Regions from separate parts of the Stomatohabitans albus genome, predicted to be linked through region 2. Evidence: riboswitches for the same ligand, from Rfam matches in the RefSeq annotation. Region 2 holds a riboswitch; each other region holds the start of a gene.
What was found. A riboswitch is a leader RNA that binds a small molecule or an ion and turns the genes downstream of it on or off. The one in region 2 is predicted to bind cobalamin.
Positions count from the first base shown of each region.

Region 1: linked by a shared signal. The riboswitch ahead of VCU37_RS09025 ((2Fe-2S) ferredoxin domain-containing protein) and the one ahead of VCU37_RS00620 (FecCD family ABC transporter permease) in region 2 are both predicted to bind cobalamin.
Region 3: linked by a shared signal. The riboswitch ahead of VCU37_RS04140 (ABC transporter substrate-binding protein) and the one ahead of VCU37_RS00620 (FecCD family ABC transporter permease) in region 2 are both predicted to bind cobalamin.
Region 4: linked by a shared signal. The riboswitch ahead of VCU37_RS01225 (FecCD family ABC transporter permease) and the one ahead of VCU37_RS00620 (FecCD family ABC transporter permease) in region 2 are both predicted to bind cobalamin.

Region 1 is NZ_JAYKKE010000004.1:60,067-62,265, reverse strand. It holds gene VCU37_RS09030 (ABC transporter substrate-binding protein) at 1-755, shown strand, start outside; cobalamin riboswitch at 846-1,019, shown strand; gene VCU37_RS09025 ((2Fe-2S) ferredoxin domain-containing protein) at 1,117-1,797, shown strand; gene VCU37_RS09020 (ABC transporter substrate-binding protein) at 1,790-2,199, shown strand, end outside.
Region 2 is NZ_JAYKKE010000001.1:141,841-144,039, forward strand. It holds gene hisS (histidine--tRNA ligase) at 1-574, opposite strand, end outside; gene VCU37_RS00615 (hypothetical protein) at 567-707, shown strand; cobalamin riboswitch at 702-902, shown strand; gene VCU37_RS00620 (FecCD family ABC transporter permease) at 990-2,006, shown strand; gene VCU37_RS00625 (ABC transporter ATP-binding protein) at 2,016-2,199, shown strand, end outside.
Region 3 is NZ_JAYKKE010000001.1:912,605-914,803, reverse strand. It holds gene rplK (50S ribosomal protein L11) at 1-337, opposite strand, end outside; cobalamin riboswitch at 557-726, shown strand; gene VCU37_RS04140 (ABC transporter substrate-binding protein) at 771-1,814, shown strand; gene VCU37_RS04135 (FecCD family ABC transporter permease) at 1,821-2,199, shown strand, end outside.
Region 4 is NZ_JAYKKE010000001.1:302,256-304,454, forward strand. It holds gene VCU37_RS01220 (ABC transporter ATP-binding protein) at 1-305, opposite strand, end outside; gene VCU37_RS01225 (FecCD family ABC transporter permease) at 302-1,291, opposite strand; cobalamin riboswitch at 1,408-1,584, opposite strand; gene tpx (thiol peroxidase) at 1,809-2,199, opposite strand, start outside.

The sequences.
Region 1 (2,199 bases), on a different contig from region 2:
AAGACAAGATGGTTGGCACCGCCTACTGGGATGACCTTCAGGTGAGTCCACGGTTTGCTGAGGCCTATAACAACATTCCCATCATCAACGAAAAGTGGCCGAACCTCGAACAGTTTCTTGCAGCTCGACCAGACTTTGCCTATGCCTCATACGGCGGTGTCTTTAGCGACAAGTTCACCAAGGCACGTGAAGACCTGCTGGCTGACGGCATCCGGACGTACGTCACCGAGGATGACTGTGAACAGGGGACAATAACAACATGGGAAGATATTTGGCGGCAACTCGACGAAATTGCTGCAATCTTTGGGGTGCCCGAGCGTGCCACCGCACTACGAACCACCCAGAAACAAAAGCTTGATGAACTCCGTGCCCAAAACGTAGGCAATGGCGCAACGGCGGTGTGGTGGGATAACGAGACGGATAAGCCATTCCTTGGTGGTGGTACTGGCGGTCCACAACTAATTCTGGATGCGGTTGGGCTTACCAACGCGTTTGCTGACCAACAGAAAAACTGGTTTAACGGGAGCTGGGAAGATGTCATTGCCGCAGATCCAGATTGGATTGTGCTCATTGATGCAACCTGGGGTCCAGCTGACCAGAAGAAAGAATATCTGAAGAACGATCCTGCACTTAATAGGTTGCGGGCTGTACAAGAGGAGAAGTACCTCGTTATTCCCTATAGCGAAACAACTCCTGGCGTCACAATGGTTGATGGTGCTCAACGCCTTGCAGCGCAACTCGAATCGGCTTCGTAACGCCATAACGCGCAATGACGGTACACCGACTTGGCCACAAACAACCGCTTGGTCGGGCTAGTTGCATCTGAGAATGATTTGACGTATCCCCACTTAGATGGCTAGGCTCGTTCGACGAACTGGTGTTACGGGAATCTGGTGCAAATCCAGAACTGACGCGCAGCGGTAACGCTTTTGTTTCATCACACGCCACTGACTTCGGTTGGGAAGGCGATGGAAACGGGAAGGCCAAGTCCGAAGACCGACCAGGTTCGACCGTCCGCCGTGTTCCGCGTTATGGACACGTGTTCTAAGGAAAACTTCTATCGCAACACCAATTAAATCTGCCCGCGACGCTGCGCTTGCCCATGCTGCCGTCGTTGTGGTCGCACTTGCGCACACTGATGCGCTCGACCTTGTGGAGCTGTACAAGGTCGTCCAACCCTATGGTTTGCGTGTTGCGGCCTTGCAAAGTGGACGGCCTACATTGGTCAGTGTGCTCGATGAACTCGTTGTGGCCAATCCTGTTCGCCCCATTCACCTCATTGGGTACACCCGAACAGGGAGTGGGCCTGCCCGTTCATGGTTGAAGCGGGTTGCCGGACATTGGCTGCGAAGCCATCCTGATACCCCGGTCTATGTAAGCACCGAGTTGGTGCATGACTGTGATGCCCAACAGATCGCTCTCGCCCGGCGTGCCAAGGTACGGCCAGTTACCGGTGCAGAGGCTGGGCTAGAAAACCCAACATGGGAAGAACCACCGCCCCATAAAGCCCATCTTCTCATTTGCCAAGGTCCACGGTGTCTCGCCAAGGGAGCACGTGAGGTTGCTGACCATTTGTATAGCCACCTTAACGATGCGGGTATCGCCGAAGATTGTTTGATCGCGCTGACCGGCTGCCTGTACCCGTGCAATCACGCACCTGTCGTATGTGTTCAGCCGTACCAGACATGGATGCGTGGAGACCCAGATGATCTCGATAGCACGGCATCCAAAGTAAAAACAATTATTTCCAATAACATCCAATATCATAACGATAAAGAAAGGTCATACCATGACTAAACGTTGGGCATTAGCCACACTTCCATTTGCTGTACTCCTGGCAGCATGCAGTTCAAATGCGGCACCTTCTGGGAGTGAATCTGCAAGTGCAGCTCCGACCACCGAAGCGAGTGCATCTGCATCAGCCGATATGAGTGAAACGGCTGAAGCAAGTGAGTCATCAGCGACAACTGCGGCGGCTTATCCAGTCACGATTGAAAACTGCGGTCTGAGCATTACATACGAGAAGGCTCCTGAACGGGCTATCACGATGAACCAAGGTGCCACCGAAGTGATGCTGGCATTGGGCTTAGAAAAGCAGATGGCAGGCACGGCCTACCTTGACGACACCGCTATTTCCGATCGCTTCAAGGCCGCCTATGATCAGGTTCCTGTTATCGCTGAAAAGTATCCGACATTTGA
Region 2 (2,199 bases):
AAGCATTTAATGCTGCGTGATAGGCCGGACGGTCGGCACGGTCACCGAGCGTATTCAGGCGAACCTCAAGATTTGATTCATCAAAGGTCTTCCCAGCCGTTGCCGCAGCATTGCGAAGCGCATCCCATCCCAAAATGATCATTTCAGCATCAATCGCAGGGTCGGTGGTACCCAAAGCCTCAACATCCATCTGGGTGAAGGATCGTTGACGGCCACTTTGTGGCCGTTCATACCGAAATACCTCACCAACCCATGAGACCTTCCATGGCAACACACCACCGCGTGGAATACCAGCGCTCAGGGCCGCACGCATGATGCCTGCCGTTCCCTCCGGACGCAAGGTGAGCGATCGTCCACCCTTATCTTCAAACGTGTACATCTCTTTATTGACAATGTCTGTACTTGCCCCGACCCCACGGGCAAATACCTCGGTATGTTCAAAAACCGGTGTACGGATTCGTTCATACCCATAGGTCAACGCCGTAGTCAACATGGCCGATTCGATGGCATTAAAACCACTACTAACCGGTGGGAGTAAATCGGGGGCACCTTTAACACTGTCGATAATGCTCATGCGCCTAGTGTGCCTGTTTCAAGCCGCTGCCGTTGAACAGACTGTCATGGTGTGCATTTGGAAGGTCGTACCTGGCCACACCGGAACAAATGAACATGGCATGAGTATTGGTGTCGGTGCACGGCATTGGTAGAGTGCGTGCCGAGGTGTGAAGGGAATCTGGTGAAAATCCAGAACTGACGCGCAGCGGTAACAACATCATAGAGCGATAAACCACTGATGAATCAGTTGGGTTGCACAGCACTAGTGAGGTATCCAGTGAGGTGTTGGGAAGGTTCGCTCATTGCCCGGTTGAAGTCCGAAGACCTACCTCAGTGCATATACCCCGATAGCCACGCGACTTGGCTGATGTTCAGGAGGCCCATTGAATAGGAATGCAAGCACGTTTGACGCTGAGTTTACTGAACTTGCCAAGATCAGAAAACGAATCGTAATTGTGGTTATTGTGTTGGCTATCGGTGTCATCGTTGCGCCCCTCTTGACCTTTATGGTCGGTCCTGCCCCGGTCGATCCTGGCACTGTTTTCGGTGTAATTGCCGAGAACCTTGGATTTTCTGTGCCCGTGGACTGGAGTTCAAATATTGATGCAATTGTCTGGCGAACACGGGTACCTCGGGTGCTCACCGGCATTGGCGCTGGCATGACCTTGGCGATCTCAGGGGTCGCGCTACAAGCGCTTATTCGCAACCCGTTGGCCGAACCATTCATTTTGGGTATCAACTCGGGAGCGTCGACGGGAGCAGCCATTGCCATTTTGGTCATCGGTGCCCATAGCGTTGTTGGAGTGCCACTCCTGGCCTTCTTAGGGGCCATCGCTGCACTCGTCTTCGTGATGATTGCCGCAGGTGGGCATGGGGCAACCTCATCACGACTTGTCTTAGCTGGGCTTGCGGTGGGCTATGCCGCAACAGCATTAACCAATTTGTTAATTTTTACTGCCTCGAATGTTGAAGCTGGGCAGGCGGTATTGTTTTGGATGCTGGGGTCCTTGTCCCGTGCCGATTGGTCTAGCGCCACGATTGCAATCAGTACTGGCCTTGCCTTAACGGTTATTTTGTTTGTCGTTGCCCCCGTCCTGGACGCCCTCGCTGCTGGCGATTCAACGGCACGCTCTATTGGCGTAAATCCTGGTCTGGCTCGCGCGACCATTTTGATTGTGGTGAGTGCAGGTATCGCCTTTATCGTGTCGGTAAGTGGTGGCATTGGGTTTGTTGGCCTGGTGATTCCTCACTTATGCCGTGGGCTGGTTGGTCATACTCATCGTGGACTGGTCCTCGCCTCCACATTGGCTGGCGCCATCTTCTTAATTGGGGCAGACGCCATCGCCCGAACAGTGCTTGCACCTGCTGAGCTTCCCATTGGTGTGATTACCGGCGTGGTCGGTGCACCGTTCTTGTTGTTGTTGATGCGCGCACAGAATAAGCCGTTTTAGGGGGCGATCATGCTTGAAGTTCAAGATGCGGTTGTTAACCGAAGCAACATCGCCATTGTTCATGGCGTCAGTTTTGATGTTCGCCACCAAGAGACCGTCGGCATTGTTGGCCCCAACGGATGTGGCAAATCAACGTTGCTTAATGCGATCTATAAAGCCTTGCCATTGGCGTCGGGCAACGTACTCATTGATG
Region 3 (2,199 bases), 770 kb from region 2:
TTTTTGTTTCTGCAATGCCACGCACAAGCTCACGCTTGATTTCACCAACTTTGTTGCGGTTTGGTTCACCCGAGCCCTTTGCAATCTTGGCTGCCTTGATAAGTAATTGCGCAGCCGGAGGGGTCTTGGTGATGAAGTCAAAGGAACGGTCTTCATAAACCGTAATAACAACGGGAATCGTGTCCCCAGCCATTGGCTGAGTCTTCTCGTTGAACGCTTTGCAGAACTCCATGATGTTCACGCCGTACTGACCCAAGGATGAACCTACGGGCGGGGCAGGGGTTGCCTGACCGGCGGGAATCTGGAGTTTGATATAGCCATTTACTTTTTTGGCCACGGGGTACTCCTCTAATGAATCGTGTGACGACCAGCCAAGTGGCTGGGGGCGAACTGGACATACCAGCCCACCACGAATCCACCTCGTTTGAGGCGGACCGACCATTGTGCATCTCGAATTAAGGAATTGCAGGAAATACCTACGATTCAAGCCCTCTATCTGCTTAAGACCTGGGCAAATGCAGGCCAAAGGCATTTGCAGAACCGCAGGGGTATCGGGTATCGTACGTCTATCCGGTCGCATTCCAATGCAAGGGAATCAGGTGAAAATCCTGAACTGACGCGCAGCGGTAACACGGACGGAACGACACAAGCCACTGTCATCTGATGGGAAGGCGTCGGTTCCGGTTGATGTGAAGTCCGAAGACCTACCGGGAAACAACTTCGAGCCTCGCGTAACGGCTCTCGTGAAGAAGATAAGGATTTTCTTATACATGAACCGTTCTGCTGTTCTTTTGTCATTGTTTGCTGCCCTTGCATTGTCTGCGTGCACAACCCCATCCCCTGTGGATCAGAGTGCATCGCCATCAAGCACAGGGGAGCCAACAAGTGCATCAGCTTCAACAAGTGAAGCCTCAAGTGACGCAACCACCGCAAGTGCGACTGGCAAGGTGATGAGTTGCACTGATGAACTGACCTTTGACACCCCGCCCAAGCGGGTGGTGATGGTCGGCGACGATCCGGCGGCCTATCTCCTGGGTCTCGGCGTTGTGGATTCTGTCATTGGGCGAGGTGAGGATATTCCACCAGGTGTGTACAACGCCGAGGACGAAAAGGCGTTGAACGCCATCCCTCAGCTTGAACACACGGTACCTGAAGGTGGCGGCGCAACCGTTTCAACGGAAGTACTGCTAGATCAGAACCCCGATCTGGTTATCTCCTATGACACGGGTGCTGACCGGGCTGCTTTACGCAGTGCCGGTGTGCCTATGTACACCTCCGATCAGTTCTGCCCGGATTATAAACCCGTACCTGCATCCTTTGACCTTGTGGCTAAGGAATATGAAAAGTATGGGAAGATCTTCGGGAAAGAAGATGAAGCCAAACAGAAGATTGATGAGTTCCAGTCAAAGGTGGATGCCATTAAGGCCGCAGCCCCGGCTGATTTAGGGTCAGCGATGGCCTTATACGTCACTGCGGGTGACCCGGTGTTTTACACCTACGGAAATGGCTCGATGATTCACCCGATCATGGAAACGGTTGGGTTGCAGAACGTCTATGCGAACGACCCGAATCGTCTGATTGGGGAAATCGCCGTTGAGAAGATTCTTGAGGAAAACCCTGACCACATCATTTTGTTGCATGACGATAATGATGAGCAGGCCGTACTTGACACCTTCTTAAAGAGCCCAGGAGCTTCTGATCTTAAAGCGGTGAAGGAAAACAAGGTTTATCCCTTGCCATTTGTCTTTACCGATCCACCATCACCAACCTCGGTGATTGGTGTTGAAAAGCTCAGCGAGCAAATAAAGAAGTAGCGAGTCGTGCGCGTACCGTCGATTAGCAAATTCTGGTACATCATCGCCCTTGTGGTGGTGCTGATCATCAGTCTTGTCTCAGCATTCGGGGTAGGGCCAGCAGCCGTTCACCCCTTGGTGGTGCTTGACATTATCAGCAACCACACCATTGGCACTGAGCAGGTGTATGACTGGCCGAATTTGACTGCAGCAATTATCTGGGAAACCAGGGTGCCGCGAGTCATAACCGGCCTCTTCACCGGAGCAGTGTTAGCCGTGAGTGGTGCTGTTTTGCAAGTCGTCGTACGCAACCCGCTTGCAGACCCCTACACATTGGGGCTTAGCTCGGGGGCGTCAACAGGGGCCGCCTTTGTTGTGTTGGTGTTGGGCACAACATGGTTGGGCG
Region 4 (2,199 bases), 160 kb from region 2:
CGACCGAGAGAAATCATCTCGGTGAGGGTCAAATCTTCAGGGGCAGCTTCTTCCTGGGCGACAAAGGCCAACATGCGCGCCCGAGCACGGGGGGACACGGTGGCAATATCAACATCGTCGATAAGGACCCGACCGCTTGTTGCCGGGTTAATGCCGGCCAGCACCCGCATCAGGGTGGACTTGCCAACCCCGTTGACCCCAACGATGGCCGTCATCGTATGTGGTTCGACGTGGAGATTGATATCGGTGACAATCTCTCGTTGCCCAATACTGCACGTGAGTGATTCAGCTACAAGGTGGGTCATGATGCGCCTCCAAATCCATAGCTTCGCCTACCCATCACAAATAAGAAGACAGGTGCACCGATAATCCCGGTGACCACCCCGAGCGGTACTTCTGCGGGTGCGGCAACGACACGTGAAACGACATCCACCCACAACAGGAAGAATCCACCGAAGGCGGCGGCCAGAGGAAGTAACCGTCGGTGTAAAGATCCGACCACCATGCGACAGAGGTGAGGAATGACGAGTCCAACGAACCCGATCCCACCTGAAACGGCGACGAGGACCCCAACAAGGACTGCGAGCAAAATAAAGAGGCCTTGTCGAAGCCGGTTGACCGGGATACCGAGGGAGGCTGCAGCGTCAGGCCCCCAAGCCAGTGCGTCGAGCCAGTTGTGACCGAGGATGAAGAGCAAGAAACAGAGGATCACCGTTGCGGTAGGGATAGCCAATTTGTCCCATTGAGCTCCAGAAACGCTCCCAAGGAGCCAAAAAAGTACGGATTGGGCTGCCCGAGGGTCAGGGCCTTTGAACACAAGAAAACTTGCGATCGCCGAAAACGCAGCGGATAGGACAACGCCTGAGAGCACCAATCGAATGGGCGTGAGACCGCCTTGGGCAAGCGCAACCATATATACGGAAAGGGCTGCAGCTATAGACCCAAGGAGTGCACCCACTGAAATAGCCCACAATCCAAAGCCCGAGAAAATGCCGAACGTAATCACTGCCGTTGCCCCGACCGAAGCGCCGGCAGAGACACCGAGGAGATAGGGGTCAGCAAGGGGGTTGCGGACCAGGGTTTGCATGCCACAGCCAGCCAAGCCTAGGCCTGCACCGACAACCACAGAAAGAATGGCACGCGGGAACCGCAGTTCCCACACGATTGATTCAACTGTTTTGTCTTGACTCTCTACCCCTGTTAGGTGACTACGGACTACATCCCATACGGCATCACTATCAAGTGGTTCAGATCCGATATTGACGGAGTAAACGACGCTGACCGCAGTCATTGCAAGAATAATGAGGGCAAGCACCAACGCGTATCGCTTTGCTGCTCCCTGAATTGCCTTCCTTGGGTTCAAGGGAATGCTCCAAATGCCTCGAGCCTGTACGCGAGGCTCTGGGTTGATATGTCAATGAAGTTGTGGTGTCCGGACTCCGGCTTTTGCGTATTTGCGACCTTCCCAGGGTTTCCCAGTGGCATTTCACAAATATGTAACCGTTACCGTTGCGCGCCAGTCCCGGATTTGCACCGGGTTCCCGTACCCAACGAATGGGTAGCTCAACTTCGGTGAAGAACATTAGCACCTTTGCGGGTCCAACTCACATTACTGCAACCCAAAGCAATCCAGCCCATTAGAACCAAGCTCTATTGCTACCTATGGTTCACCTTGATGGATTGGTCGTTACGATGTTTGGCATCCTGCTGAATCGGTTTGATTGTGCCAGACCTCGGCCCGTCCAAGGAGAACGCAATGAAGGCAAACCGAACAGTTTGCCTTCATGAATGATGAGTTATCCGTACAGTTAGGCCGTTGCGGCGGCGATGGCCGCGTCATAATCAGGTTCTTGAGCGATTTCTTCGACAAGCTGGCTGTACACAACCTTGCCGTCTTTAACAACGACAACGCTACGGGCCGCAAAATTTTCGAGCGGACCATCAACCATCAATGCACCCAGGTTGGCAAGGCCGTCACGATTACGGGCAAATGACCCAAACGTGACCCCTTCAATATTGTTGTCTGCTGCAAACCGTTCTTGCGCAAATGGTGTATCTACACTCAAATTGATAACACTTAAATCTTCTTCTTTGGCACGGCTAGAAAAGGTCTCAACGCTTGTTGCACACACTCCGGTGTCGATGGACGGAAAAATATTCAAAATGACGGTGCCAGAAGAAACTTCATTTGCCTGGATT